2 linked regions of the Alkaliphilus metalliredigens QYMF genome follow. The protein of the gene in region 1 interacts with the protein of each later gene in a pairwise test. Links are inferred from orthologs where the notes say so. Each region holds a gene or a part of one and is shown on either strand. Other genes may lie near its edges.

Region 1 (8,485 bases):
GTTATCGTAAAGAAGAAGAAAAGAACGAGGAAGCCTTTTCTAAGGAATTAGCTTCATTAGCGGATCTTTATGTAAACGATGCATTTGGAACTGCCCATCGTGCCCATGCTTCAACAGCAGGGGTAGCTAAATTTTTACCTGCAACCATGGGATTTTTGATTGAAAAGGAAGTAGACTTCATGGGGAAAGCCTTAGAAGCCCCTGAAAGACCCTTTGTAGCCATTCTAGGTGGCGCTAAAGTGTCAGATAAAATAGGCGTCATAGAAAACCTAATTGACAAAGTAGATGTATTGTTAATTGGTGGTGGGATGGCCTATACATTCTTAAAAGCAATGGGATATGAGATAGGAACATCATTATTAGAGGCAGAGAAAGTTGATTTAGCTAAGATGTTAATTAAGAAAGCCCAAGCCAATCATGTTGACTTATTATTGCCAATTGACACCGTGGTTGCTAGAGAATTTAAAGCTGATGCAACCTATGATACTGTCTCCATTGAGAGCATGCCTAAGGATATGATGGGATTAGACATTGGGAAGGACACAATTTCTTTATTTACTGAAAAAATAAAAACAGCCAAAACAGTTATTTGGAATGGACCCATGGGTGTGTTTGAAATGCCAGCATTTGCTGTTGGAACAAAAGAAGTCGCAAGAGCCATGGCAGAGAATGATGCAATCACCATAGTAGGTGGTGGCGATAGTGCAGCGGCTGCAGAGCAATTGGGATTTGCAGATCAAATGAGTCATATTTCTACCGGGGGTGGTGCGTCTTTAGAGTTCTTAGAAGGAAAGATTCTACCTGGTATTGATGTGTTAGAAAATAAATAGGAGGCGTATAGTATGCGTAAGCCAATTATTGCAGGTAACTGGAAAATGAACAAAACCGTAGCTGAAACATTACAGTTTATCAATGAGATACGGGATCAAGCGGAGACAACTGATGTGGAAGTGGTTTTATGCTGTCCATTCACTGCATTAAGTGAAGCGAAAAAAGCCTTGGGCGCTTCTAAAATAAAGCTTGGGGCCCAAAATATGCATTGGGAAGACAATGGCGCATTCACAGGAGAAATCTCTGCAGAAATGCTTAAGGAGCTTGGTGTGGATTACATCCTCATTGGACATTCTGAGAGAAGACAATACTTTAACGAGACCGACGAAACCGTCAACAAAAAGATAAAGAAGGCTTTAGAACAAAAATTAATGCCAATATTATGCGTGGGGGAAACCTTACAAGAAAGAGAAGCAGCCCAAACATTTGATGTAATCAAGAATCAGATAACCATAGATTTAGAAGGCATTTTACCAGATAGCATGAAGGATATTGTCATTGCATATGAGCCTATTTGGGCAATTGGAACAGGCAAGACCGCTTCTTCACAGGATGCCAACCATGTCATTGCCTATATTAGACAGCTAATCCAAGAAAAATATGACGATGGAATTTCAGAGACAGTTCGCATTCAGTACGGTGGTAGTGTGAAACCAGAAAATGCCACGGAAATCATGAATGAAGAAGACATTGACGGTGCCCTAGTAGGCGGTGCTAGCTTAAAAGCAGATGCATTTTTAGGAATTGTGAATTTCTAGAGAGGAAGAGATAAATGAAAAATCCTGTTGCATTAGTGATATTAGATGGTTTAGGAAATCGAGAAGGTGAGTTGGGCAATGCAGTGAAGAAGGCCAACTTACCTAATTACCACAGGTTGATGAGTCAATATCCCCATACGGAAGTTGAAGCCAGTGGTTTAGCAGTCGGGCTACCTGAAGGTCAAATGGGTAATTCGGAGGTAGGACATTTGAATATTGGAGCTGGAAGAGTTGTTTATCAGGAATTGACGCGGATCTCTCGAGCCATAGAAACTGGAGACTTTTTTAAAAATGAGCACTTTTTAAAACTACTTAGAAAATTAAAAACCAGTGGAAAAGCATTACATCTCATGGGTCTGGTTTCAGACGGAGGCGTACATAGTCACATGAATCATATTGTGGCGTTACTAAAGCTTGCGAAACGAGAAGGGCTAAAGCGAGTTTGCCTTCATTGCTTTCTTGATGGGAGAGATACACCACCCCAAAGTGGTCTGGATTATATCAAAAGCCTAGAAGCCAGTATAGCAGAAATTGGAGTGGGACGAATCGTTACCATTTCTGGACGCTACTATGCAATGGATCGAGATCAAAGATGGGAAAGAGTACAGCAGGCCTACGATGCCATGACTCTGGGCAAAGGAAGACTAGCTGAAGGGGCAATCACTGCAGTGGAGATGGCCTATTCATTAAAGGAAACAGATGAGTTTGTAATCCCAACTGTGATTCCAAATGATGAGGGAGAGTTTGAACTCATAGAGCCTGATGACGGCATCATTTTCTTTAACTTTAGACCGGATCGTGCCAGAGAAATGACCCGAGCCCTAATGGATGAAACCTTCGAAGGATTCAAAAGAGAAAAAGGATACTTCTCCTTAAACTTTGTATCCATGACTTCATATGATAAGACCATTGAAAATGCAGAGGTAGCATATCCGCCACAAAGCTTAGCAAACACATTAGGTGAATACATATCAAAGCAAGGCATAAAGCAGTTGAGAATGGCAGAAACGGAAAAATATGCACATGTGACCTTCTTCTTTAACGGTGGTGTGGAAATAGCAAATATAGGAGAACAACGAAAACTTGTACCCTCTCCTAAGGTAGCAACCTATGACCTGCAGCCAGAGATGAGTGCCTATGAGCTAACAGAAGAATTAATAAAAGAAATAGACAAAGATCAATATGACTTTATTGTGGTTAATTTCGCTAATCCTGACATGGTTGGCCATACGGGAATCGAAATTGCTGTGATCAAGGCATTAGAAACAGTAGATGAATGCTTAGGTAAGGTTATTGATAAACTAATTGAAAAGGGTGGCAAAGCCATTGTGACTTCAGATCATGGAAACGCAGAGGAAATGATTGATGAAGTGACAGGTGGACCCGTAACTTCCCATACAATAAACCCTGTACCATTAATCCTAGTAGGAGAAGAACAAACATCTTTAAGAGACGATGGGAAGTTGTGTGACATTGCCCCTACTCTACTAGAGATGATGAACTTATCAAAGCCACTAGAAATGACTGGGAAGAGCTTAATTAAAAAATAATTGGAAATTTGAGAGGAGAGAAACACATGACAATTATTAGTGATGTTTATGCAAGAGAAGTATTAGATTCAAGAGGGAATCCAACAATTGAAGTAGAGGTATACTTAGAAAGTGGTGTCTTGGGGAGAGCCATTGTCCCTTCAGGGGCATCCACTGGTGCATTTGAAGCCGTAGAATTAAGAGATGGAGATAAGGGACGTTACTTAGGAAAAGGTGTGTTAAAGGCAGTAGAAAATGTAAATGACATCATTGCTCCAGAAATTACAGGATTAGATGCATTAGATCAAGTGGCTATTGATAAAATAATGCTTGATTTAGATGGTACACCCAATAAAGCAAAACTTGGAGCCAATGCAATTTTAGGAGTTTCTATGGCTGTTGCAAAGGCAGCTGCTGAAGCCTTAGACATTCCTTTATTCCAATACTTAGGTGGCGTTAACGCAAAGCAGCTTCCAGTACCAATGATGAATATCTTAAACGGTGGTTCTCATGCTGATAATAATGTGGATATTCAAGAATTCATGGTGATGCCAGTTGGTGCTAAAACCTTTAAGGAAGCATTAAGAATGGGTACGGAAATATATCATAATCTAAAGGATGTTTTAAAAAGCAAGGGATTAGCCACAGGTGTAGGTGATGAAGGTGGATTTGCACCAAACCTATCCTCCAATGAAGAAGCACTACAAATTATTATGGAAGCAATCGAAGCAGCAGGATATAAGCCTGGGGTGGACATCAAGTTAGCCTTGGATGTTGCAGCAACAGAGTTTTATGACGAAGATGAAAAATTATACAAATTAACAGGTGAAGGTGTGACTAAAACGGCTGAAGAGATGGTAGACTTTTATGAAGCCTTAGTGAAGAAGTATCCAATTGTTTCAATTGAAGATGGTCTAAGCGAGGACGATTGGGAAGGTTGGAGAGTCATGACTGAAAGACTTGGAGATAACATTCAAATCGTTGGAGATGATTTATTTGTTACAAATACAGAACGACTAAAAAAGGGAATTCAAACAAAAACAGCCAATTCAATCTTAGTGAAATTAAATCAAATTGGAACCATTACAGAAACATTAGATGCCATTGAAATGGCCAAAAGAGCAGGATATACCACAGTCATCTCACACAGATCTGGTGAAACTGAGGATGCAACCATAGCTGACATAGCTGTAGCAGTTAATGCAGGCCAGATTAAGACCGGTGCACCAGCAAGAACGGATCGAGTAGCAAAATACAATCAGTTATTAAGAATTGAAGATATGCTAGGATTTACTGGACAATATATTGGAAACGAAGTGTTTTACAATATTAAAAAATAGTGTTAATATTAAGATGAGTGATGAGTAACTAAAATAGTTGCCATCATGCTAAAACTAGGTGCGTGTGCTTATTTTAGAGAGTAACCTATGAATGATGTTCAATAATGACAGAATAAAAATCACCGTAAATACCAATAATGAGTAAAAATACTCTTTATTGGTATTTACCTATTATTGGCTTTAGTTATGTAAAATGAATAATTAGGTTGATTTTTGTAAGCTTACTATGTTAAAATATGTATGTCAATCCCTTGATAGGAGGTGGAAAAATATGAGAATGTTTTTAATGATTCTTCAAGTCATCGCAAGCCTAGTACTTATTGGAAGTATTTTAATGCAATCTGGTAAAGGTGCAGGTCTTTCTGGAGCCATTTCAGGAGGCGGAGGCGCTGAGCAAATGTGGGGTAAAAAAGGTAAAGGTTATGAAGGAATGCTGAGCAAAGTCACAAAAGTGGGTGCAGTGATGTTTATCGTTGTGGCGGTTTTATTAGTTACAATTCAATAATGAGCATTATGAAGACTAATAAAGACTAAGGACTAAATAAAAAAGTAAATAACAGGAGGAACATAATAAATGGACTACTTGATATTGGCACCGATTGTAGGTGTGATAGCACTAATTTTCGCTTACATCCTTGCGGGGAAAATCAACGCGGTTGAAGCGGGCACTGACAGAATGAAGGAAATCGCTTCCTACATTCAAGAAGGCTCCATGGCTTTTTTAACAAGAGAGTATAAGAGTCTTGTTATTTTTGTAGTTGTACTATTTGTCGTATTAGGACTTGCAATTGGCTGGTGGACAGCAATTTGTTTCTTAATAGGTGCACTATTTTCAGCATTAGCTGGATTTTTTGGTATGCAAGTGGCAACAAAGGCAAATGTACGTACTGCCAATGGTGCTAGAGTAGGTGGTATGAACAAAGCACTAAGTGTTGCTTTTTCAGGTGGCGCTGTAATGGGAATGTCAGTAGTTGGACTTGGACTCTTGGGGATTGGAACACTATACTTAGTGATCTCTAATGTAACTGGAGATGCCGTGGAAGCTGCAGAAATCATAACTGGATTTGCATTAGGAGCATCTTCAATTGCTCTATTTGCCCGTGTGGGTGGCGGTATTTTCACTAAGGCTGCGGATGTTGGTGCAGACCTAGTAGGTAAAGTAGAAGCAGGAATTCCAGAGGACGATCCAAGAAACCCAGCGGTAATTGCGGATAATGTTGGGGACAATGTAGGAGACGTTGCTGGAATGGGTGCCGATTTATTTGAATCTTACGTTGGGTCAATTATTTCTGCCATTGCTTTAGGATTATTAGCATATGGATCAAACGGAGCATTATTTCCATTATTATTAGCAGCTATAGGAATCATTGCATCTATCATAGGAACTTTCTTTGTAAAAGGTGATGAAAATAGTGACCCTCATAAGTCTTTAAAAATGGGGACATATGTAAGTGGTGGGATCACAGTTATTGCGGCTTACTTTTTAAGCCAAATGCTATTAGGTTCGATTACAGGCTTTTTAGCAGTTGTCACAGGATTAATCGTAGGATTAGCCATTGGACAAGTAACTGAAATTTACACATCTGCAGAATTTAAGCACGTTCAAAAAATAGCTGACCAAAGTGAAACAGGAGCAGCAACAACCATTATTAGTGGACTAGCAGTGGGTATGGCTTCTACAGCATGGCCAATTCTAATCCTTGCGGTTGGTATCTTAGTTGCACATGGTGTAGCTGGATTATATGGTATTGCTTTAGCAGCAGTAGGAATGCTTGCCACAGCAGGTATGACCATCGCAGTAGATGCCTATGGGCCCATCGCTGACAACGCTGGTGGAATTGCTGAAATGTGTGATCTTCCTAAGGAAGTAAGACAAATTACAGATAAGCTGGATGCTGTTGGAAACACAACTGCAGCCATTGGCAAAGGGTTTGCAATTGGATCTGCTGCACTAACAGCACTTGCATTATTCGCAACCTATACAGCAGCAGTAAACTTAGAAATCATCAACTTAACAAGTCCTTCTGTTATTGCGGGAATGTTAATTGGTGGAATGCTGCCATTCTTATTCTCTGCTCTAACAATGGAAGCAGTAGGAAAAGCTGCTTTTGAAATGATTGAAGAAGTAAGAAGACAATTTAGAGATATTCCTGGAATTATGGAAGGAACTGCAACACCTGAGTACGCTAAATGCGTAGATATCAGTACAGCAGCAGCATTAAGAGAGATGATTATTCCTGGCGTACTAGCTGTAGTGGCACCAATCGCTACCGGTGTACTTTTAGGAACAGAAGCTGTCGGTGGATTGCTTGCAGGAGCCCTAGTTGCTGGCGTATTAATGGCGATTATGATGGCTAATGCTGGTGGTGCATGGGACAATGCTAAAAAGTATATAGAAGAAGGACATCACGGTGGAAAGGGTAGCGAACCTCACAAGGCCGCAGTTGTTGGAGATACAGTAGGAGATCCATTTAAGGATACATCTGGACCTTCAATTAACATCCTAATTAAGTTAATGACAATTGTGTCAGTTGTGTTCGCACCATTATTCTTACGATATGGTGGATTGTTAGGAAAATTCTTCGAGTAAACTAAAAACTAAGAGTCCTTAATCCTTGAGGTTAAGGGCTCTTTTTATGTGTGCCCTATGATAGAATACTTATTTTATTAAAGGTGAAGGTGTAAAGGAGTGGAAATGTTATGATCAAAGAATTTGCCAGTGCGTACAGTACAAGTGAGATTATCTACGGAAGTTATTTACTACTGATTAACTTCAGTTCCTTTATTTTAGTGTTCATCGATAAAAGAAAGGCAGAAAAAAAAGAATGGCGTATCAAGGAGGTGAGTTTGCTATTAATGGCTTTGGCGGGTGGAGGCGCAGGTGTGTTGATTGGAATGGTACTCTTAAAGCATAAAACCCATAAAAAGAAATTTACCATGGGAATTCCTTGTATTTACTTGTTGAATCAAATCATGCATCTGCTCATTTACTATTCCCTTAGACAATCCTAAATCCTCATGAAATACGACACAATGCAACAGTTTTTTTCATTTCCCGGGAAAAGTGTCAAAATACATAAGAAGCCATAAGAGATGCGAACATTTTGACAGTAGAAAAGAACACCAGATAAACAGGAATTTTCTGTTTATCTTTGAAAAATGATTAATGAATGCATTGAGAAGGGTATAATACTAAAGATAGTGAAATAGAAGTCCTTCACTTTTAGATAGGCACTTTATTAAATCACCATCATGTATAGAGTGTATATCAGATTAGAGGGGCAAGGATGAATTAAGATAGGAGGTTGAAAATTGACAATTAAAGATAAAATAGTAGAGTTTATGCGGGAGTCAGCCTACAGCCCGATGCTTGAAAATGAGTTGATGGAGTCATTAGACATTAATAAAGGTGAATCCAAAGACTTTTCCAAGCTTTTAGACGAGATGGAACAGGAAGGTTTCATTATTAAGACACGTAAAAAAAGATTTGGTGTACCTGAGAGAATGGGGCTGATTGTGGGAAGACTACAAGGACATGTAAAGGGTTTCGGATTTATCATTTCAGATAATCCTGAAGAGGATGATGTCTTTGTGCCTGCTAACCTAATGAATGGCGCCTTACATAATGATCGTGTCATTGCCCGAGTTAGTGTACCAACAACTCAATCCAAAAGATCAGAGGGAGACATTATACGAATACTGGTGCGAGCCAATGAAGAAATTGTGGGAACCTATGAAGATAGTCGAAGTTTTGGGTTTGTGGTAGCAGATGATGTGAAAATTAATGTTGATATTTTTGTATCTAAGAGTGAAGCAAATGGCGCTAAGAATGGCGATAAGGTTGTCTGTGCAATTACCAAATGGCCTGGAGCTCGGAGAAATCCTGAAGGAAAAGTAATTGAAATCATAGGACATAAGGATGATGCAGGAACAGATATTCTAGCCATTATGAGAAAACACAAATTGAACCCTAATTTTCCACAGGCAGTGGAAGCAGAGATTAAAGACTTGCCAGATGAAGTCCCAG
Region 2 (6,436 bases), 870 kb from region 1 along the record:
TATTTAGCCTCGGCTTTAGAAGTGATGTTCCAAGATGAATTGAATTTCTTCTCTTTTAGATCTTTAGGCACTGCACTGCCCTTAGAACCTACAATGTAGTTAAGCCCTTTGCCACGGATCATTTCTAAGTTAGCCCTTGAATTTAAGCCTCTGTCAGCAACGATAATAATTTCTTTTATGGTGTAATTATTTAATATATCGTCAATGACCTCTTCCATGGTATGTAATTCATGTTTGTTGCCTTTGAAAAGCCTATAGGAAATAGGGATGCCATTTGTGTCTATTAATAAACCCATAACCACTTGTGTTTCATTTCTTTTATTATCCTTACTCATGCCTCTTTCTCTAAAACCGTCTTCATCAAAAGACTCAAAGTAATAGGTTGTGCAGTCATAAAAGGCTAAAGATATATTTCTTTCTGGAACAATCTTTTCCATATGTTTATTGAGATGTTTGAAAAGTTTGTTTTCATTCATTTCAAAATTACTATCATAAGACGTTATTAGTTCTTCTAATTCGTGAGAGGTATTGTTTATGTTAGTTTCTAATATTTTTTTAGCCTCTGAATCAACGGTATCTAAGAGAATCTCCATATCGTTTATGACTTGAATGCCATCTTGTAACGCTTTAGATTTATGTTTATTAAATCCAGAAAAAACATCCAAAGAGGAATAAATATTATCGTTATTTACAAAATTAAAATCATACAGGAAATCATCCTTTCTAGTAGCTACTTCAAGCTTACTAGAAGGATTGAATAATCTACCAAGTACTTGATAGAACATCATATCGCTAAAAGAATAATCAAGTTTAGAGTCTTTGACCATCTTAGAAAAGAAACTTTGTAATTCCAATTGGTTAAAGATTTCTAAGTATGGTAGATAGCCAATATTTTTATGCTTAAGAGAAAGCTTATCTTTTGACATGGATACAATAAAATCTTCAAAGTTTTCAAATCCTCGAGAAGCTTCATCTAGTCTAATCATTTCTTTTAGCTCAGCTTCAGCTTGCACAAGAGCTTTCTTACCTGATTTAGAATCCAAATCATGAGTACCAAAACCTTTAATCTGAATTTTTTTTGATTTCTTAGTTTCAGGATCTCTAATCCCCTTAGCAATTGATATGAAATACTTACCATTTGGTCTTTTAGATTTACTAATATACATGCACAATCCCTCCATAAAATCCCTCTAACTACATTATACATCATATTATTCACCACGACAAGTCGTGGGCGTAAATAAACAAAAAAATAATGAGAAATGTTCAAATTTAAACATTTACTCATCATTTGTTCTGAATTTATGTTCTGAAGTCAGGTATTACTATTCTATTCAAAAAAAAATTAAATGTCACTAAAAGATGTCAATCCCATCCTTTAGTAACATTTTATGATTATTCTTTAGATTTTATCACTAACAACAGGCCCTCCTTAATAGAGATGCCAGCACTTCCTTCTTTGAATTGATTACTGATCCCTAAGGAGCTTCCCATAGGAATATCCGTATCATTTAAAGGATAGGTCACGCCTGTTAACGTGACACCTCTAACCATCCCTCCAATAGGAATCACAGATATATTCTCCCCTGGATTTCCGTTTACCCTGATATTATCCTTAACAATTGTCACCTCATTATTCTCATCAAGAATTTTACCCAGAATTCTTTGCTCAATTACTTTAACCAGTAGGAACATATTGGCTAAACTATGATCCATCCTCGAACCCATTGCCCCTAAAATGGTAATTTCAGAAGGATTCTTATGAAAGGCAAATTCAACAGCTAATTCCGTATCCGTTTGATCTTTCTTTCTAGGGAACTGCTTGATTGCCACCTCATTCTTTTGAACCCAGTTCAGAACACCTTCTTCAATGGAATCCAAATCACCAACAAGTTGATCAGGAAGGATCTCTAAATCCATCAAATACTTTGCAGCTCCATCAGCACATATGATATAGTCTGCTTTGAGTAGTTCCGCCTTCACAAAATCTAAATCATTGATTTGTCCATTGGTTATGATTACAACCTTCATCGTCTCACCAGCCTATAGGTTACTTGAGGCATTTTCCTTTAACCTCTTCACGGTTTCAGGAATATCAGTGCTATTAAATATAGCAGATCCAGCTACAATAATATTGGCGCCTGCTTCTGCAATCTGTTTAATATTTTCAAGATTCACACCACCATCAACCTGAATGTCTATCTTTAATCCCCTTTCATCAATCATTCTTTTCAACCTAGCAATCTTTTCTAGCATGTTTGGAATCAGTTTTTGTCCTCCAAATCCTGGATTCACTGTCATCAGCAGTACCATATCTAGCTCTTCAAGTACATTCTCAATCATAACAAGGGGTGTAGATGGATTCAATGCGACAGCTGCCTTAATTCCACACCCTTTAATCAGTTGAATTGTACGATGTAAATGGATGCAGGTCTCACTGTGTACTGTAATAATATCTGCTCCAGCCTCAACAAACTGCGCGATGTATTGGTCTGGATTTTCAATCATTAAGTGTACATCGAATGGTAATTTCGTTTTGTTCTTCAAGCTTTTAATAATAGGAGGACCCAATGTAATGTTTGGCACAAAGTGACCATCCATCACATCGATATGTAACATATCGCAGCCGGCTTCTTCTACTTTTTTAATCTCTTGTTCTAGGTTTGCAAAATCTGCTGATAAAATAGATGGCGCTAATTGAATCATCACTAATACCTCCTGTTTTTTTTAATTTCTCCTATCATTTGCAAGTAGCTATTATAGCGACTCTGAACAAGCTGTCCTGCTTTCAATGCTGTTTTAACCCCACAGATGGGCTCATTCAAATGAACGCAGGATAGGAACCTACAGTCCTTTGCAAAGGGTTCAAAATCAATAAAATAGTCTGCTAGCTCTTCTTCTTTCAAAAAATCAATATTGAGTGAACTAAAGCCAGGGGTGTCGACTACCCACCCCTCTGTTTCTAAGGAAATTAGCTCTACATGCCGTGTGGTATGCTTTCCCCTGGCAATTTTACTACTTAGTTCTCCGGTTTGCAAAGTGACATGGGGGAGGATTCGATTGAGGAGTGTTGATTTCCCAACTCCCGATGGTCCGGCAAAGACCGTGGTTTTCCCCCTCAAGACTTTCTCAAGCTGTTCTAATCCAATAGAATCATTTTGACTGGTTAAAATCACTGGATATCCCACCTTTTCATAAATCCCGACTAACTCTGCTACATCTTCTCTTTGTACCAGATCAAGTTTGTTTAAGCATATGACCACATCAATATTCTGGGTCTCTGCCAAAATTAAGAAATGATCTAGTAGCGATAAATGTGGATCTGGTTGTGTAACTGAAAATACAACAATCACTTGATCTACATTAGCCACAGTGGGACGAATCAACTCTGTTTTTCGTGGGAAAATATCGTCTATCATACCTTTCTTATTATCCTCATCAGTCACTGTGATTTCTACATAATCACCAACCAGTGGTGTTAGCTTTTTCTTTCTTAAAATCCCTCGACCTTTACATTCATATACTTCTTTATTAACTTCCACATAGTAAAATCCAGCGATTCCTTTAATTAATTTCCCTTTACTCATTAGATTCCTCCCTAAAAGTCGATCTCAATGATAGCGCCCTGCTTTTCATCATCAATGTATACTTGGAATCGGTGTGTCCCAGACTCTCTTATGGGAACATACAGTTGACTTCCTTCTTCAGCGATATTATGTTCTTTGAAATAAATCGACTCTTCTCCTCCATTTATCAATTGTCTGATTTCGACTGTCACCATATTTGTGTAGTTTCTTAGATTGATTTCGATGGTCTTAGTTGATGCTGTCTCTTCCGGTTCCACATCTACCGGATCTTCCTCCTCAGGTTCAATGACTTCTGCCCCTTTACTGACAACTAGGTTAACGATTGTATTTTCTTCTACTTCTGTTTCTGCAGGTACACTTTGCCTGATAACGATTCCTTTTTCATACTGCTCACTAAAGTCCTCATCTTCTGTGCCTACCTGTAGCCCTGTTTGCCGAATGATTCCTTTTGCTACCTCCAAAGGCTCCCCTACTACCTTTGGCATAGTGTAAGTCATTTTCTCAGGTCCTTTACTGAGTGTATAATTCACAGCAGAGCCTTGTTTAACTCGAGCTCCTGGCAGTGGACTCTGGATCATAATCGTACCGATAGGAAGATCACTAAAATCATACAAAACATCTCCACTAACTAAGTTTTGCTCCTCCAAAATCAGAAGGGCATCAACAACGTCTTCATGAAATAGATCAGGAACTTCCACCTCTTCAGCCCCGGAGCTTACGGTTACTTTGACTGTATATCCTTTTCTAACCGTCATTCCTTTCGATGGATTTTGCTGAATCACATGGCCTACCGCAACTTCTGTACTTCTTCTCATATCCTCAGTTAATTCTAATCCTAGTTCTTTAACCTCATCTCTGACTAATCCAATTTCTTTACCTTCAAAATCCGGTACTTTCACGTCTTCATTTCTAAAAATATCCCCAGCATAAAATAAGCCTACAGTAACAACAATAGCCATAATAAATGCTGCCAGGACTGCTGCTGCCACAACCAACTTTTTAGGTCCCTTTGATTTTTTAACCCTACCACCAGTTTGATTTTTTATATTGTTCCTAGAGGATTCTTCTGTTTTAATCATAGGAATCACTTGAGTAGGACAATCTTGTTCCTCATCTTCATCACGGTAGATTATTGTTTCAGGATCTCTACTTAACTTATCTAGATCATTTATTAATAATTCTGCACTTCCATACCTTAATGATTGTTCCTTCTCAATAAGCTTAAGTATAATATTTTCTAATCCTTTGGGAATATCTGGATTAACAGTTGAAGGGGCAGCGGGTTTTTCTTGAATTTGTTTTAGTGCCACTGTAATTGGACTGTCTCCCTCAAAGGGAACAACACCAGTAATCATCTCATACATAACGATTCCTAATGCATAAAAATCTGATTTTTCATCAGTATATCCACCCCTTGCTTGTTCAGGTGAAAAGTAATGTACCGAACCGATGACACTTCCAGCATTAGTGATAGTAGATGTGGTAGCAGCTAATGCAATCCCAAAATCCGTTACTTTAGCACGGTTATCCTTTGTCATTAAGATGTTATGCGGTTTAATATCCCGATGAATAATATGATTTTGATGTGCGTGCTGCAATGCATTTGCAATTTGCTTAGTATAATTAATAATTTCTCTTAAATTCAAAATACCTTTTTCATTAATGAGTTGCTTTAAGGTCATTCCATCTACATATTCCATTACAATATAATAAATTTCATCTTCTTGTCCAACATCATATATATTTACAATATTAGGATGAGATAAACTTGCTGCTGCTTGCGACTCCTGTTTAAACTTTTCAATAAAATCCTTATCATTTGTAAATTCTGATCGTAGCACTTTGACGGCTACATGTCGGTTAAGCAATGTACATTTTGCCTTGTAAACCAAGGCCATTCCACCGCCTCCAACCTTTTCTATAATTTCATATCGATTTCCTAAGGTTTTACCAATCATTTTTTCACCTACCTTCTGCCTCTATCAAACTAATTTTTGCAAAAACAACAGTAATGTTATCATATCCACCACGTTTATTAGCTAATTTCACCAAAGTCTCACAACTTTCTTGTGGGTCCTGAGATCCTAGAATGACTTCTTCTATTTCGTGTAAATCTACAAAATTAGTTAATCCATCTGTGCATAGGATTAATCCCGAAGCACCGTTAAAATCCAATGAAAAAATGTCAACTTTCATATTTAAGTCAGTTCCTAATGCCCTTGTAATGACATTTTTTTGTGGGTGCCTCATGGCTTCACTTTCACTAATACTGCCATTTCTTACTAGCTCCGCTACCAAAGAGTGATCCTGTGTGATTTGTCGCACTCCGCCATTTTCAATTAGATACGCACGACTATCCCCAATATGTCCAACATACAATGTATTGCCAATAACCAATCCAAGTGTTACGGTTGTTCCCATCCCGTCACAACTAATGTCATCCACTGCTCGTTTCAGAATTTCCTGATTGGCTCTGTTAAAAGCCTCATAGAGTATACCTACAGTTGAAGCTTCTTCTGATTCATGGTCAATATATGTGGTCACATGTTCTTTAATTGTATTAATCGCAATTAAGCTAGCTACTTCACCCCCATTATGTCCCCCCATACCATCAGCAACCATATATAATTGAATATGATTATCATAGACACAGTAATTATCTTCATTCATATCTCTTACTTTACCAGGATCACTCATTGCCCCTACATTCATGATCATCCCTCCATTCCTCGTTATATTTCGCTAAACTTCACTAATTTCCTTTTTCTCCTGATCATCGACATATTTTCGCCTTAATTGTCCACAGGCTCCCTGTATATCCGTTCCCATTTCTCTTCTAATTGTGGCTT

What was found.
Region 2: the proteins of eno (region 1) and rpe interact in binary tests that used the Escherichia coli proteins (3 or more experiments, as listed by UniProt). The link is inferred for Alkaliphilus metalliredigens QYMF from one-to-one orthologs.

What each region holds. Positions count from the first base shown.
Region 1 is NC_009633.1:3,663,076-3,671,560, reverse strand. What follows is about bases 2,459-5,311. They hold eno (phosphopyruvate hydratase), read left to right. Parts: upstream 2,459-3,165; coding sequence 3,166-4,458; downstream 4,459-5,311. Other genes in these bases: AMET_RS17540 (sodium-translocating pyrophosphatase), read left to right, coding at 5,033-5,311; secG (preprotein translocase subunit SecG), read left to right, coding at 4,730-4,963; gpmI (2,3-bisphosphoglycerate-independent phosphoglycerate mutase), read left to right, coding at 2,459-3,139. Also shown: AMET_RS26640 (phosphoglycerate kinase), read left to right, coding at 1-830; tpiA (triose-phosphate isomerase), read left to right, coding at 843-1,589; more of gpmI, read left to right, coding at 1,604-2,458; more of AMET_RS17540, read left to right, coding at 5,312-7,048; AMET_RS17535 (DUF1294 domain-containing protein), read left to right, coding at 7,159-7,470; rnr (ribonuclease R), read left to right, coding at 7,771-8,485. UniProt on the Escherichia coli protein: Catalyzes the reversible conversion of 2-phosphoglycerate (2-PG) into phosphoenolpyruvate (PEP). It is essential for the degradation of carbohydrates via glycolysis.
Region 2 is NC_009633.1:2,791,017-2,797,452, forward strand. The notes cover bases 876-3,657. They hold rpe (ribulose-phosphate 3-epimerase), read right to left. Parts: upstream 2,707-3,657; coding sequence 2,044-2,706; downstream 876-2,043. Other genes in these bases: AMET_RS13705 (IS1634 family transposase), read right to left, coding at 876-1,166; AMET_RS13710 (thiamine diphosphokinase), read right to left, coding at 1,396-2,031; rsgA (ribosome small subunit-dependent GTPase A), read right to left, coding at 2,709-3,587; pknB (Stk1 family PASTA domain-containing Ser/Thr kinase), read right to left, coding at 3,599-3,657. Also shown: more of AMET_RS13705, read right to left, coding at 1-875; more of pknB, read right to left, coding at 3,658-5,545; AMET_RS13730 (Stp1/IreP family PP2C-type Ser/Thr phosphatase), read right to left, coding at 5,550-6,299; 23S rRNA (adenine(2503)-C(2))-methyltransferase RlmN, read right to left, coding at 6,330-6,436. UniProt on the Escherichia coli protein: Catalyzes the reversible epimerization of D-ribulose 5-phosphate to D-xylulose 5-phosphate.